2 regions of the Escherichia sp. MAL-1 genome follow, and region 1 is predicted to be linked to the other one. Evidence: predicted binding sites of a transcription regulator. Region 1 holds the regulator's gene; the other holds the start of a gene.
The links. Region 1 encodes LexA, which represses DNA repair genes until DNA is damaged. Its sites were predicted from a motif close to TNCTGTATGTACATACAGNA; they were not measured.
Positions count from the first base shown of each region.

Region 2: a site for LexA is predicted at 6,133-6,152, ahead of dinG (ATP-dependent DNA helicase DinG). Genes of this name have one in related genera too.

Region 1 covers NZ_CM129609.1:4,571,519-4,579,598, forward strand. Annotated here, with positions in the region: gene zur (zinc uptake transcriptional repressor Zur) at 174-689, shown strand; gene ACU8XX_RS22860 (CsbD family protein) at 731-940, opposite strand; gene dinF (MATE family efflux transporter DinF) at 1,056-2,381, opposite strand; gene lexA (transcriptional repressor LexA) at 2,454-3,062, opposite strand; gene dgkA (diacylglycerol kinase) at 3,172-3,540, opposite strand; gene plsB (glycerol-3-phosphate 1-O-acyltransferase PlsB) at 3,711-6,134, shown strand; gene ubiA (4-hydroxybenzoate octaprenyltransferase) at 6,289-7,161, opposite strand; gene ubiC (chorismate lyase) at 7,174-7,671, opposite strand; partial or broken gene ACU8XX_RS22895 (SopA family protein) at 7,894-8,080, opposite strand, start outside.
Region 2 covers NZ_CM129609.1:3,309,431-3,317,510, forward strand. Annotated here, with positions in the region: gene ybiX (PKHD-type hydroxylase YbiX) at 1-658, shown strand, start outside; gene ybiI (C4-type zinc finger protein YbiI) at 732-998, shown strand; gene ybiJ (DUF1471 family protein YbiJ) at 1,263-1,523, shown strand; gene ybiE (protein YbiE) at 1,626-1,685, opposite strand; gene hcxB (hydroxycarboxylate dehydrogenase HcXB) at 1,752-2,837, opposite strand; gene ybiB (DNA-binding protein YbiB) at 2,978-3,940, opposite strand; gene dinG (ATP-dependent DNA helicase DinG) at 3,968-6,118, opposite strand; gene ybiA (N-glycosidase YbiA) at 6,238-6,720, shown strand; gene rhlE (ATP-dependent RNA helicase RhlE) at 6,952-8,080, opposite strand, start outside.

The DNA.
Region 1 (8,080 bases):
TATTTAAAAATGAATTATTAATTATTATCGTGTTGATAATGGTACGACCAGGCAACACAACACCTTACGTACAAAACAGAAAAGCAACATTACGGCAACAATAAGGGTTCTCGGTGTTTTTCCTGGAACATGGTAAAGTAAGGACATTCTTAACCCCCACTTTGAGGTGCCCGATGGAAAAGACCACAACGCAGGAGTTATTAGCGCAGGCTGAAAAAATCTGCGCGCAGCGTAATGTGCGCCTGACCCCACAGCGCCTGGAAGTGTTGCGCCTGATGAGTCTGCAGGATGGCGCTATCAGCGCTTATGATCTGCTTGATTTGCTGCGCGAAGCTGAACCGCAAGCCAAGCCGCCAACGGTTTATCGCGCGCTGGATTTTCTGCTTGAGCAAGGTTTTGTGCATAAGGTGGAATCCACCAACAGTTATGTGCTCTGCCATCTGTTCGACCAGCCCACCCATACGTCAGCTATGTTTATTTGCGATCGCTGCGGCGCGGTGAAAGAAGAATGTGCAGAAGGCGTGGAAGACATCATGCATACGCTGGCGGCAAAAATGGGGTTTGCCCTGCGGCATAATGTGATTGAAGCACATGGGCTCTGTGCGGCATGCGTGGAAGTGGAAGCGTGTCGTCATCCTGAACAGTGCCAGCATGATCACTCTGTGCAGGTGAAAAAGAAACCGCGTTAAGAGGGCGTACATCCTTGTACACGTCGGGCAGGAGGGATTAATTACCAGCGATATTCATTGCGGGTTTCCCAATCCACGACCTCTTTTTCTGCCTGATCTTTCTGATAACCATAACGTTCCTGGATTTTACCGACCAGTTGATCACGTTTACCTTCAATGATCGTCATATCATCATCGGTCAGTTTGCCCCATTGCTCTTTCACTTTACCTTTAAACTGTTTCCAGTTACCGCCGGCTTCATCTTTATTCATAATCAAGACCTCATCGTTAGGTTGTGAATGAGAGTACGTTCACTTTTCTTCTGAACGTGAGATTAAGTGTAGTCAGCAATTTGGCTTAGGATAATTTATTCAGAATTTTTAACCGTCACGTTGCGGCAAACCAGGTACCGTTACGCCAGTGACGCCGCCAGATAGCCGCCAGAGAAAGCCCGCGCAACGCCAGAAAGACGGTTAATGCCAGCCACAAACCATGATTACCCAGCCACGGCAGCGTAAGGAGCGTCAGCGCAAAACCTGCGGCGGCCACCGCCATACTGTTACGCATTTCGGCGGCACGCGTTGCGCCTATAAACATGCCGTCCAGCAGATAACACCAGACGCCAACCAACGGCAAAATCACCTGCCAGATAAGATAGCGGTCAGCCAGCTGCTGAATCTGGGTTAACGACGTCAGCAACGCAATGATGTGTTCCCCTGCCAGCAAATAAACCACCGAAAACAGTAACGCTACAATCCCCGACTGGCGGCACGCTGCCCGCCATACATCCAGCAACTGGCTACCGTCGCGCGCACCGTATGCCTGACCGGAGTGCGCTTCAACCGCGTAGGCAAAACCATCAAGCGCATAGGCGGTAAAGGTGAGTAGCGTCATCAGAACCGCGTTAACAGCGATAATGTCACTCCCCAGTCGCGCACCAAGTACGGTGATCGCGCCGAAACAGAGTTGCAACAACAGCGAACGCAGCATGATATCGCGGTTAAGCGCCAGCAAGCGACGGAAGTTTCCTCGCCAGGCAGTTTTCAGCATTTCGCCGGAAATTCCGCGTAGTTTGAGGATTTTACGCACCATTAGCAGACCAATCAGCAATGTTGCATATTCCGCAATAACCGTCGCCAGCGCCGCGCCCTGCACGTTCATATGCAGCCCCATCACTAGCCAGACATCCAGCACAATGTTGAGGATATTGCCGACCACTAACAAAATTACTGGCGCACGGGCATATTGCACGCCGAGTAACCAACCGAGTAATACCAGATTCGCCAGCGACGCCGGTGCGCTTAACCAGCGGATTTCAAGAAAGCGCCGCGCCTGTTCCAGGACTGCTTCACTACCGCCAACAATATGCAGAGCCAGATCGATAATCGGTGTACGCAGCAGCGCAATTAACGCCCCAGCCCCCAACGCCAACAGCAACGGTTGCACCAGCGCACGGGCTAATGCCTGAGGATTTTTGGCACCATAAGCCTGCGCAGTCAGCCCGGTGGTGCTCATGCGTAAAAACAGCAACAGCATAAAGAGAAAGCTGGTCGCCGTTGCACCAACCGCCACGCCGCCCAAATAAACCGGGCTATCAAGATGACCAATTACCGCCGTATCGACCAGTCCCAGCAACGGAACGGTGATATTGGAGAAAATCATGGGTAAGGCGAGATGCCAGAGTGCTTTATCAGATGAAGTGAGGAATGCCATGCAGACAAGCCTGATGAAGAGAGATGAAAAACAAACCGCGACGCCTGGCGGCATCGCGGTCTCAGAGATATGTTACAGCCAGTCGCCGTTGCGAATAACCCCAACCGCCAGCCCTTCAATGGTGAAGCTCTGCTGACGAAGGTCAACGACAATTGGTTTAAACTCGCTATTTTCTGGCAACAGTTCGACTTTATTGCCCTGTTTTTTCAGGCGCTTAACGGTAACTTCGTCATCAATACGTGCGACAACGACCTGACCGTTACGTACATCCTGAGTTTTATGCACTGCCAGCAAGTCACCATCCATAATGCCGATATCTTTCATCGACATCCCGCTGACGCGCAGCAGGAAATCAGCATTCGGCTTGAACAAGGAAGGATCGACCTGATAATGACCTTCAATATGCTGTTGCGCCAGAAGCGGTTCACCGGCAGCCACACGACCTACCAGCGGCAACCCTTCTTCCTCTTCCTGCAACAGACGAATCCCGCGTGATGCGCCGGAAACAATTTCAATAACGCCTTTGCGTGCCAGCGCCTTCAGATGTTCTTCAGCCGCGTTTGGGGAACGGAACCCCAAACGCTGCGCGATTTCCGCACGCGTCGGCGGCATACCTGTCTGGCTGATGTGATCACGGATGAGATCAAACACCTCTTGTTGCCTGGCCGTTAACGCTTTCATTCCGCCCCCTGGGTGTATATACAGTTATGCTGTGAGTATATACAGCAAAAGGCGATTTTGGAACCATAAACTGCACAATAAACCAGAGATTTATCGAAATCTGGAAGGGTTATCCAAAATGCGACCATAACAGGATGCACCAGGTTATCACGGCGACGATAATCGCAATCAGCACCGCGGCGGATCCCATATCTTTAGCGCGTCCGGAAAGCTCATGGTATTCAGAGCCAATTCGGTCAACCACTGCTTCGATGGCGCTATTGAGGATTTCCACAATCATCACCAGCATCACGGAGCTGATAAGCAGCACGCGGGTAATTGCGTCCACATCCAGCCAGCAGGCGATGACCACCGCCAACAATACCGCTACGCCTTCCTGACGGAATGCCGCTTCGTTGATCCATGCAGCGCGTAAACCTTTCCAGGAATAGCCAGCAGCTTTGATAATTCGGGTGAATCCAGTGGTATTATTGGCCATTGAAAGAACCTTTTTACATTATGAGCGTCAATATCAGTGTACCGTTAAATCCGATGATTCGGGTTTGCGTAACGCTGCGCGAAACATGAGCGGATACCACAGAATTTCCCATGACTTTCTGCTATCCTTGCCGCGCATTTGCATTATTAACCAGAGGCTTTACATCGTTTATGTCCGGCTGGCCACGAATTTACTACAAATTACTGAATTTACCATTAAGCATCCTGGTAAAAAGCAAGTCTATTCCGGCAGATCCTGCCCCGGAACTGGGGCTGGATACCTCTCGTCCAATTATGTACGTTTTACCGTACAACTCGAAAGCAGATTTGCTGACGTTACGCGCCCAGTGTCTGGCTCATGACTTGCCTGACCCGTTAGAGCCGCTGGAAATCGACGGCACGCTACTGCCGCGCTATGTGTTCATTCACGGCGGGCCGCGTGTATTCACCTATTACACGCCGAAAGAAGAGTCTATTAAGCTGTTCCACGACTATCTCGATTTGCACCGTAGCAACCCAAATCTGGATGTGCAGATGGTGCCAGTATCGGTGATGTTTGGTCGCGCGCCGGGGCGTGAAAAAGGCGAAGTAAACCCGCCGCTGCGTATGCTTAACGGCGTACAGAAATTTTTCGCCGTACTGTGGCTCGGTCGCGACAGTTTTGTGCGTTTCTCGCCGTCAGTTTCGCTGCGCCGTATGGCGGATGAACACGGCACGGATAAAACTATCGCACAGAAACTGGCGCGCGTGGCGCGTATGCACTTTGCCCGTCAACGTCTGGCTGCTGTGGGCCCACGTCTGCCTGCTCGTCAGGATCTGTTTAATAAGCTGCTCGCCTCCCGCGCCATTGCCAAAGCGGTAGAAGATGAAGCGCGCAGCAAAAAAATCTCCCATGAAAAAGCGCAGCAGAACGCGATTGCGCTGATGGAAGAGATTGCGGCGAATTTCTCTTACGAGATGATTCGCCTGACTGACCGTATTCTGGGCTTCACCTGGAACCGCCTTTACCAGGGCATCAACGTCCATAACGCCGAGCGCGTTCGCCAGCTGGCCCACGACGGTCATGAGCTGGTATATGTGCCTTGCCACCGCAGCCACATGGACTACCTGCTGCTTTCTTACGTGCTGTATCACCAGGGGCTGGTGCCGCCGCATATCGCCGCTGGGATCAACCTGAACTTCTGGCCGGCCGGGCCGATTTTCCGCCGTCTGGGGGCGTTCTTTATTCGCCGTACTTTTAAAGGCAATAAACTTTATTCCACCGTTTTCCGTGAGTATCTCGGCGAACTGTTCAGCCGTGGTTATTCCGTCGAGTACTTCGTGGAAGGCGGTCGTTCCCGCACGGGGCGTTTGCTGGATCCGAAAACCGGTACGCTGTCGATGACCATTCAGGCGATGCTGCGTGGCGGCACGCGTCCGATTACGCTGATTCCGATCTACATCGGTTATGAGCACGTCATGGAAGTGGGTACTTACGCCAAAGAACTGCGCGGCGCGACGAAAGAGAAAGAGAGCCTGCCGCAGATGCTGCGCGGTTTAAGCAAGCTGCGTAATCTCGGTCAGGGTTACGTCAACTTCGGTGAACCAATGCCGTTGATGACCTACCTTAACCAGCACGTACCAGACTGGCGTGAATCTATCGATCCCATCGAAGCGGTGCGTCCGGCATGGTTAACGCCGACGGTCAATAATATTGCTGCCGATCTGATGGTACGCATTAACAACGCAGGCGCGGCAAACGCCATGAACCTGTGCTGTACTGCGCTTCTGGCGTCACGTCAGCGCTCACTCACCCGCGAGCAGTTAACCGAGCAACTCAACTGCTACCTGGATCTGATGCGCAACGTACCTTACTCCACGGACTCTACCGTTCCTTCAGCCAGCGCCAGCGAGCTTATCGATCACGCGCTGCAAATGAACAAGTTTGAAGTCGAGAAAGACACAATCGGCGACATCATCATTCTGCCGCGCGAGCAAGCGGTGTTGATGACCTACTATCGCAACAACATTGCGCATATGTTGGTGCTGCCTTCGCTGATGGCGGCAATTGTCACCCAGCATCGCCACATCTCCCGCGACGTATTGATGGAGCACGTCAATGTGCTTTACCCAATGCTGAAAGCGGAGCTGTTCCTGCGCTGGGATCGCGACGAGTTGCCGGACGTTATCGATGCGCTGGCAAATGAGATGCAACGTCAGGGGCTGATTACCCTGCAAGATGATGAGTTGCATATCAACCCGGCGCATTCTCGCACACTACAGCTGCTGGCCGCAGGCGCGCGCGAAACGCTGCAACGTTATGCCATTACCTTCTGGCTGTTGAGCGCCAACCCGTCGATTAACCGCGGTACGCTGGAGAAAGAGAGCCGCACTGTCGCGCAACGTCTCTCCGTGCTGCACGGCATCAACGCGCCGGAGTTCTTCGACAAGGCGGTGTTCAGTTCTCTGGTGCTGACGCTGCGTGATGAAGGGTATATCAGCGATAGCGGCGACGCCGAACCGGCAGAAACGATGAAGGTTTATCAGTTACTGGCGGAGTTGATTACATCAGACGTGCGTTTGACGATTGAGAGTGCGACGCAGGGCGAAGGGTAATCAGAGAGAATTGCCGGATGCGGCGAAAACGCCTTATCCGGCTTACCATGATCTGCAAATTCAATAAATTGCGATCTGTTGTGTAGGCCTGAGAAGCGCAGCGCATCAGGCAACCCAGAAGAAAGCCGGATGATCATCCGGCTTTTTTACATCATCAGAAATGCCAGTAACTCATTGCCAGCCCTAAAAACAGTACCAGACCAACATAGTTATTATTCATAAATGCTTTAAAGCAGGCTTCACGCTCGCGGTTGGCAATCAGTTTTTGTTGATAAACAAACAGCGCGCCAGCCACCAGAATTGACCAGTAATATCCCCAGCCTAAGCCATTTAACTCACCGATGATCGCCATCAGCGCCAGTACGCCAATCTGCAAAATACCAATAATCAATTTATCGTATTGGCCGAACAGGATTGCGGTGGATTTAATGCCAATCTTCACATCATCATCGCGGTCAACCATCGCATACTGCGTGTCGTAAGCCACCGCCCAGAGAATATTGGCGAGGAACATTAACCAGCAACTCAATGGCACCGACTCACTCACAGCGGCAAAAGCCATTGGAATCGACCAGCCAAACGCCGCGCCCAGCACCACTTGCGGTAGATGGGTATACCGCTTCATAAACGGGTACACCCACGCCAGCGCTAGCGCGGCAATCGACAACAGAATGGTCATCGTATTCAGCGTCAGCACCAGTAAAAACGAAATCAGTACCAGCACGACAAACAGCGCGCGCGCCTCTTTCTCTGTTACCGCGCCGCTGGGAAGTGGTCGGTTCGCCGTGCGCTTAACATGACCATCAAACTTGCGGTCAGCATAATCATTCACCACACATCCGGCAGCGCGCATCAGCCAGACACCCGCGACAAACACCGCCAGGATCCAGAGCTGGGGAACGCCCGGTGTCGCCACCCACAACGCCCATAATGTTGGCCAGAGCAGCAGTAACGCGCCAATTGGCTTATCCGTACGCATTAAGCGATGAAACGCCAGCAGCTTATTCTGCGTCAGACTCCACTCCATATTTTTTTCCTCTTAGTACAACGGTGACGCCGGTAAAAACAGTTCTGTTAGCAACAGCGGTTTACCGCTTAATCGCAGGCGGGAACGTCGCCCCCACAGCCCGGCATCACGGCCTATCTCAATAAAGTCCCGGGTTAATGTCGATGATGTGAACAGATAGCGTCCTAACGGCGTTTTACCCAATTTTTGTAACGCCAGCTCCGGCCCGCTTAACGTTGACACAGGAACGACGGTACGACCGGCAAGCCACGGTTCACCATCGGCACATAACAAAATTTCACGTAACCAGTAACGAGACTCTTTCGGCAGCAGCGGCAGTTCTTCGGGGATTTCATTCTGCTCGACAAACCCTTCGCGGATCATCGTCACGCTTACCGTTTTTCCCTGCTGTTCAAAACGTTTTGTCATGGAATCCTCCAGCAACAGCCAGTCGAGCAGTTGCGGATCCAGGGCAGGGATCTCTTTAAAATAGCGCAGCGCACGCAGTTGCGTTAACGCGGGGTGTGACATGCCGAACTCTCCGTTACATAACGTAAAGGCATTGTATCGCAGAAAAGTGTTTACGGGAGATGTAAAGCAAATTAAGTGATCTAATACGCAACAAAAACGCAACAATCGCATGAAGTGGTAAAACGATGTTGAACCTTACGCTTTACCGATGCCCGTGCTGGCGAGGGCAACCGTAGGGGCATCACCGTCCAGGATGCCAGGAACGGTGATGTTTTCCTTTACTTAAACACCCTTATTCATTATACGATGAGCTCGCCAACTCGCAGTAAAAATTGGGAAAAGCGCATATTTACCATGAGATTTGGAGCTAAAAAGTGTTTCCTGAGTAAGATTAACAGGCAACATCTCATGTCTGGATTTGTAGATATACGTGGAATTCCAATTGGTATCTTTTGTAGGATTCAACATA
Region 2 (8,080 bases), 1.3 Mb from region 1:
CGTGTTATCGCCACAGGACGTCGCTCGTTTTCGCGAACAACTGGAACAAGCCGAATGGGTGGATGGACGCGTCACCACCGGCGCACAAGGTGCGCAAGTTAAGAACAATCAACAGGTCGACACCCGCAGCACGTTATACGCCGCCCTGCAAAATGAGGTGCTGAACGCGGTTAACCAACATGCTTTATTCTTTGCCGCGGCCTTGCCGCGTACCCTTTCCACGCCGCTGTTTAATCGCTATCAGAACAATGAAACCTATGGTTTCCATGTGGATGGCGCAGTACGCAGCCATCCACAAAACGGCTGGATGCGTACTGACCTTTCTGCCACGCTGTTTTTAAGCGATCCACAAAGCTACGACGGCGGCGAACTGGTCGTTAATGACACCTTCGGACAACATCGGGTAAAACTCCCGGCAGGCGATCTCGTGTTGTATCCCTCCAGCAGCCTGCATTGCGTGACACCCGTAACCCGCGGCGTACGAGTGGCATCATTTATGTGGATCCAGTCGATGATCCGCGATGATAAAAAGCGCGCCATGCTGTTTGAACTGGACAACAATATTCAGTCGCTGAAAAGCCGCTACGGCGAAAGTGAAGAGATCCTGTCGCTGCTTAATCTTTATCATAATCTGCTGCGGGAATGGTCGGAGATCTGATGCTTGAACTGCCCGAGTTCGTCCCTGGATTAGCTACACTTAACTGTACAAGTATTGATATGGGGAGGTCGATATGGCATCCGGTTGGGCTAACGATGACGCCGTCAACGAACAGATCAACAGTACAATTGAAGATGCGATTGCCCGCGCTCGGGGTGAAATTCCGCGCGGCGAAAGCCTGGATGAATGTGAAGAGTGCGGTGCCCCCATCCCGCAGGCCCGTCGGGAAGCCATTCCTGGCGTGCGCTTATGTATTCATTGTCAGCAGGAGAAAGATTTACAAAAACCAGCTTATACAGGATATAATCGCAGAGGTTCGAAAGACAGCCAGTTACGTTAACTACAACTGGCGAGATGCATAGCGAGTATAATTTGTATTTTGCGTGTCATTCCGTGCCTTTAACGCTGCTGTGACTGCCACGCGGTATAAAACAAGTTCATAAGTACAACAAATAAATGGTTTATCAGTAGGTTAGATATCAATCAATTTATTTGAACAAGGCGGTCAATTCTCTTCGATTTTATCTCTCGTAAAAAAACGTGATACTCATCACATCGACGAAACAACGTCACTTATACAAAAATCACCTGCGAGAGATTAATTATGAAAACTATCAATACTGTTGTTGCTGCTATGGCTCTTTCAACTCTGTCATTTGGCGTGTTCGCGGCGGAACCGGTAACGGCATCCCAGGCACAGAACATGAATAAAATCGGCGTGGTTTCTGCCGATGGCGCATCCACCCTCGATGCCCTGGAAGCGAAACTGGCTGAGAAAGCCGCGGCAGCCGGTGCCAGTGGATACAGCATCACTTCCGCCACCAACAACAATAAATTAAGCGGTACTGCGGTAATTTATAAGTAATTCGTAGGACGGATAAGGCGTTTACGCCGCATCCGGCAACAGATGCCTGATGCGACGCTACCGCGTCTTATAAGGCCTACAAAATCCGAACCGTTGGACGGATCAGGCGTTTACGCTACGTCCAGCACAAGTATTTCCCTGTCTGTTTGCCGACAGACGCATATGCTCTAACCCTCATTGATCCTATGTTACCCTTGTTTGCCCGTCCGCCACTGGACGGGCTTTTTTTTAGCTGGCTAACTGCTGACAGAAAGCCTGCAACGTCTCTTCCGGCATACCAATCTGCCGCGCTGCATCACAAATGGCCTGCCAGCTTCCCGCATCCAGTGGAATCCCCTGCTTCTGCCGTTCGCGACGCGTGTTCACTTCCCACTCGCCCGGTAGCAAAATCGGCTTATCATCATCATGCGGCGAGGCTTTCACCCACTCGGCAAAGGCTTCGGTCTGCGCGTTACAATCCGGCGCGCCGAAGAGTTCCGGGTTGATGATGATAGTGGTCATGCAGTTAAGAATGGCATCGGGACTGGTTTGTAACGTTTCCTGATGCGTCGTTTTACCGCCGGAAAGCGCCCCGCCAAGAATTTCACACATCGCTGCAAGGGCGTAGCCTTTATGTTCGGCAAAGGTCAACAGCGAACCCAACGGCGACTCCTGCATTACCGCCGGATTGGTCGTCGGCACGCCGTTAACGTCAATCAGGCAACCTGGCGGCACGGGGACGCCTTTATGCCAGGCGACGCGGGTTTTGCCAAATGCAATGGCGCTGGTGGCGTAATCAAGCAACAGCGGGAAATTATCTTTACGAGGGAAAACCACACAGAACGGATTGGTGCCAAAGCGGCTGTCGCGACCGTGGAACGGCGCGACCATTGGAATACCGACCACGCTAACAAAGTGGATAGAGACAAACCCCGCCGCTGCACACTGCTCCGCCCAGTAACCGATACGGCCGATATGATGCGAGTTATGTAGCGCCACGGCGGCAATACCGTGCTGATGCGCTTTCTCAATCCCCAGCGCCATCGCTTCATGTGCCGCGACCTGACCAAATGCGCGATCGCCATCGAGCGTGACCGCCGCCCCCGCCTCTTTAACGGTTTTGGCATGATGGTTAATTTGCAGGTGCCCCTGACTCCAGGAGCGTACATAGCTTGGGATCATGCCAATACCATGTGAATCATGCCCTGCCAGGTTTGCCGCGATTAAATGATCGGCAACTAATTTCGCTTCTTGTTCCTCGCTACCCATCTGACGAAATACAGCCTGAATAAAACTGTGCAGCGTCTGAGCATCAAAGCGATGACCACTTTCCATGGTTAACTCCTGTTTATGTTATGTGTTTGTTGTATTTTTATGCTGCACGCCGGGCGTGGGAAGGTCAATAAAGATGCAGGAATTTCATATTGCGGTGGGGTAAAAGCCGGATGACATGGCTCATCCGGCTGAGAAAAGAATTAAAATGCCTGATTAACGCGCGCCAGGCCGTCGCTGATAGTTGCCGCTTCACCCGTAGCCACCAGGCAGCAAGCCATCTGGATTTTCAGCGATTCGGGAATCGGTTCGCTGCCAGCAAGGCAACGCTCAATCCACTGCGCCGTGGTTTCCGGATCTTTTGCTTGTGGCAGTAACTCGCTACCAGCAGTGTCCTGTTTTTCATACAGCACCCGCATCCCTTCACGGTCAATGAGATTGATCTGCGGGCAGCGCTGCGGATTAGCATACACTTCACCTTCAGTACCATGCATTAGTAGCGCCCGCCCGCCGATATCGCTAAAGAACTTCGCGACGCGTCCAATGTATTCCGGATGCGAAACGCTGGAAAGACGCAGCGCCTCACCTTCGGCAAATGGCGTCGCCAGTTTCGCCAGGGTATGTGCACTGTTACGCACGCCCATCCGCCAGCGCATCGCCAGTTGTTTTTCCAGCGGCGGGCAAAACGCGCCGACTGGCATAAACACCGGTTGATGTTCGTCGAGCTTCGCCTGCGCCTGCCCGCCGTGCAACGTTGGCGTAATACCCATCAATTCAAAAATGGTTTCAGTCAGCACGCGGGTTGGATCTTCGCTAACCCCGTGAACCACCACAGGAAAACCGAGTTTGTGCAGGAGAATCGCCAACAACGGCGTCAGGTTGGCCTGTTTACGCGCGCCGTTGTAACTGGGGATGACAATCGGCATCGGCTTGCCTGCTGGCGGCGTCAGCTTGATGGTGTGATTTTGCATGGCTTCGTAAAAGCCGAGCATCTCTGCTTCCCCTTCTCCTTTGATACGCAGCGCAATCAATACGCCGCCCAACTCAAGGTCAGGGACTTCACCATTGAGCATATGAGCATACAGACCGCGCGCAGTATCCCGGTCTAAATCGCGCGCGTGGTTTTTCCCGCGCCCGATCTCTTTAATGATTTTGCGATAGTCCATTTACGACTCCTTACCTGACTCACATCATTAACGCCGCCGACGGCGTGGGGATTTCGTTTTTTCTTTCTTTTTAACTATACCTTCAGGGACTTCCGGTTGCTCTATCGGAAATACCGGTAATGCATCCAGTAGTCGCTTGCCATAATTTTTGGTCAGCAAGCGTTTGTCGTAGATAACCACTTCGCCCCAGCAACCGTGGCTTCGAATCAGTCGCCCAACCTGCTGAATCAGGTTAAACGAGGCGCTCGGCAGGCTTTGCACCTCAAACGGATAGCGGTTGAGGCTTTTCAGCCATTCCCCTTCGGTGATCACCACCGGGCTGTCGATGGGCGGAAAAGCGATTTTGTGGATATGCACCTGGCTGAGCAGATCACCTTTCAAATCAAGCCCTTCGGCAAATGACTGTAAGCCCACCAGCACGCTGCGCTCACCGTTGGCGACGCGTTTGCGGTGCAGTTCAACTAAACGGTAACGCGGCTGATCGCCCTGAACCAGCAACATCAGACGTAAATCCGTCACATAGTCGAGAAAGCGCTGCATCGCCCGTCCGCTGGCAAACAGTACCAACATACCGAGATGTTTTTTGCTCTCCACCTGCTTACGGAAAAAGGCCGCCATTTCGGCAATATGCTGCTCTTCGTTGTCGATGGAAGGCTCAACGCGCATCCGGGGAATAACAATTTTGCCCTGTTCGCAGTGGTTAAAGGGGGAATCCAGCGCCACAAAACGGTCGCCCGCTTTCTCTTTCAGACCACTCATCTCCTGCAAACGCGAAAAACTGTTCAGCGAACGCAAGGTTGCGGAGGTGACAATAATGTGCGGAATACTGCGCCACAGCAGCCTTTCCAGCTGATCGCTGACACGTATTCCCACGCAGTGAAACCAGAGGTGTAGCTGCCCTTCGCGCTCTTCCCGCGTCGCCCATTTGGTCACCGGTGCACCGGAAGATTGCGCCAGCGAAGCCAGCCGCCAGAGTTTGCTTTGCGCCTCGAACATCCCCAACGCGCGGTTCATCTGCAAAATCAACCGATGCAGACGTACAATGTCATGGCTGCCGGTTTTCTCACTTAAATCGTTAAGAAATAACTCCGCCAGGCCACGCAGCATCTCGGTGAGTTTTGCCAGCCGCTGGCAGATCTCCAGCACTTCATCTGGCAGTTCGCCCATCGCAAAACGGTGCTCTGCCTCCTGCCCGGCAGGCATGTAGAGATTGAGAATGTTGTTTAACGAGGCGATAAGCTCATACAACTCTTCACAATGCGCATTCAAACGTTCAGGGATCGCCAGCGGTGGGATGGTCTTCGGGCGAAACTGCTCCATGCAGGTAGCGACCAGTTTCGTGAACAAGTCCAGCTGTAGCCGATACCACGGCGCGGTGATTTCGGCGCTCATCTCAAGCGCATCCCGCGCCACATCCGGCAGGTGATGGCCTTCGTCCAGCACCAGCAGTAAATTTTTCGGGTCAGGCAATACCGCTTCGCTTTCCATCGCCGCCATCACCAGCGCATGGTTTGCCACCACCACTTCCGCTTCCTGAATCTCCCGACGAGCGACAAAAAACGGGCATTCACGATAGTAGTAACAATTGCGGTTGAGGCAGCTGGCTTTGTCGGTACTTAAACGACGCCAGAGATCGTCATCTATAGCGATATCAGTATGATCGCGCAGACCATCCCATTTATAAGTATCGAGATCGCCCTTCAGCTTCGCACAACGTTTTTGCTCTTCCTGATTGTTCGGCGTCAGTTCGTCGTCAAGAAACGCCAGCAGATCCTGTTGCGTGGGTACAGTACTGGCGAGCGCCGTCAGATTACGCGGACAAACGTAGCGCCCACGCCCAAAAGCGGCAGTGAATTTAAGATCGGGAATGATCTTTTTCAGCAGCGGTAAATCTTTGCTGTAAATCTGATCCTGCAATGCCACGTTGGCGGTACTCACCACCAGCGTTTTTTGCTCTTCGCGGGCAATGGCGATGCCGGGAATCAAATAAGAGAGCGTTTTCCCAACGCCGGTGGGGGCTTCAATCGCCAGATGTCGCCCTTCTTCTCCGGCCAGCGTTTTGGCGACGTCCGCAATCATCTGCCGCTGCGGCGCACGGGGAATAAAGTCGGGGATCTGTTCCTGAAGCGCCTTATACCAGGCGGCAATTTGCGCTTTAAGCGCGGCGGTTAATGCCATGAGAAAACCTGAAATACTGTATAAACAGCCAATATTGTGGCATTTTTCGGTTTTCAGGGGTAATGGTTTTTCTGTTTCTGGAAAGCGGCTCGCAATAACCACCAACATAATGCGGTTTAATGCCCGTTCGAGCACAAAGGATCCAACACGTCATGCAAGACACCATCATAAATTTCTACAGCACCAGCGATGACTACGGTGATTTTTCTAACTTTGCCGCCTGGCCCATCAAGGTTGACGGGAAAACCTGGCCCACCTCAGAACACTATTTTCAGGCACAAAAATTCCTTGATGAAAAATACCGCGAAGAGATCCGTCGGGTTTCTTCCCCTATGGTCGCCGCACGCATGGGGCGCGATCGTTCTAAGCCTCTGCGTAAAAACTGGGAGTCGGTCAAAGAACAGGTGATGCGAAAAGCACTTCGCGCTAAATTCGAACAGCATGCAGAACTGCGTGCGCTCTTGCTGGCAACCGCGCCCGCAAAACTGGTTGAGCATACGGAAAACGATGCTTACTGGGGAGACGGTGGTCATGGTAAGGGCAAGAATCGACTGGGCTACCTTTTAATGGAGTTGCGCGAACAATTGGCTATAGAGAAGTAACGTCTCGGTGGCTTATGGGCGGTAAAACAGATAAATTTTTTCCCGTGTTCTCAAATTGCTGACAAGTGCTTGTTGTGAAATGCCGGATGCGGCGTAAACGCCTTATCCGGCCTACAAAAGCATGCAAATTCAATATATTGCAGAGTTCACGTAGGCCTGATAAGCGTAGCGCATCAGGCAGTTTTGCGTTTGTTCATCAGCCTGATGCCGGGCATAGCCCGGCATAAAAGATTACTGCGCAGCGGCAGGTTTACGCGGACGGCGGCGACGTTGTTGTTCGCCTGCCGGTTTGGCATCGCCGAGGCGGCGAGACGGTTTTTCTGCAGGTTTCGCGCTTGCAGATTTTGCGCCACCTTCCCCACGGCGTGGTTGCTGTTGACCGCGACCACCACCTTGCCCACGACCGCCGCCGCCACGTTGCTGGCGACCGTTCTGGATCGGTTCGGCTTTGATTGACGGGTCCGGCTCATAGCCCGGAATCGCAATGCGCGGGATCTCTTTTTTCAGCAGTTTTTCGATATCACGCAGCAGTTTGTGTTCATCAACACACACCAGCGACAACGCTTCACCGGTAGCAGCCGCACGACCGGTACGCCCGATACGGTGGACATAATCTTCAGGTACGTTTGGCAGTTCATAGTTGACGACGTGCGGCAGCTCTTCAATATCCAGGCCGCGCGCAGCGATGTCAGTTGCCACCAGTACACGAATATCGCCCGATTTAAAATCAGCCAGCGCACGAGTACGCGCACCTTGCGATTTATTGCCGTGGATCGCCGCACTACGGATGCCATCTTTATTGAGCTGTTCAGCCAGATGGTTAGCGCCGTGTTTGGTACGGGTAAACACCAGCACCTGCTGCCAGTTCCCTTTCCCAATCATGTGCGACAGCAATTCGCGTTTGCGTTTCTTATCGACAAAGTGAACGTGCTGGGTCACCTGATCAGACGCGGTATTGCGGCGTGCCACTTCGATTTCCAGCGGGTTGTGCAACAGTTTTTCCGCCAGGGCTTTAATATCGTCAGAGAAGGTCGCGGAGAATAACAGGTTCTGGCGCTTCGCAGGTAGTTTTGTTAACACGCGACGGATATCGTGGATAAAGCCCATGTCGAGCATGCGGTCAGCTTCATCGAGGACGAGGATTTCAACCTGATCCAGCTTCACTGCATTCTGATGTTCCAGGTCCAGCAAACGTCCCGGGGTTGCCACCAGCACATCAACGCCGCCACGCAGTTTCATCATCTGCGGGTTAATACTCACACCACCAAACACCACCAGCGAACGAATGTTCAGGTATTTGCTGTAATCACGGACGTTTTCGCCAATCTGCGCCGCCAGTTCACGGGTCGGGGTAAGAATG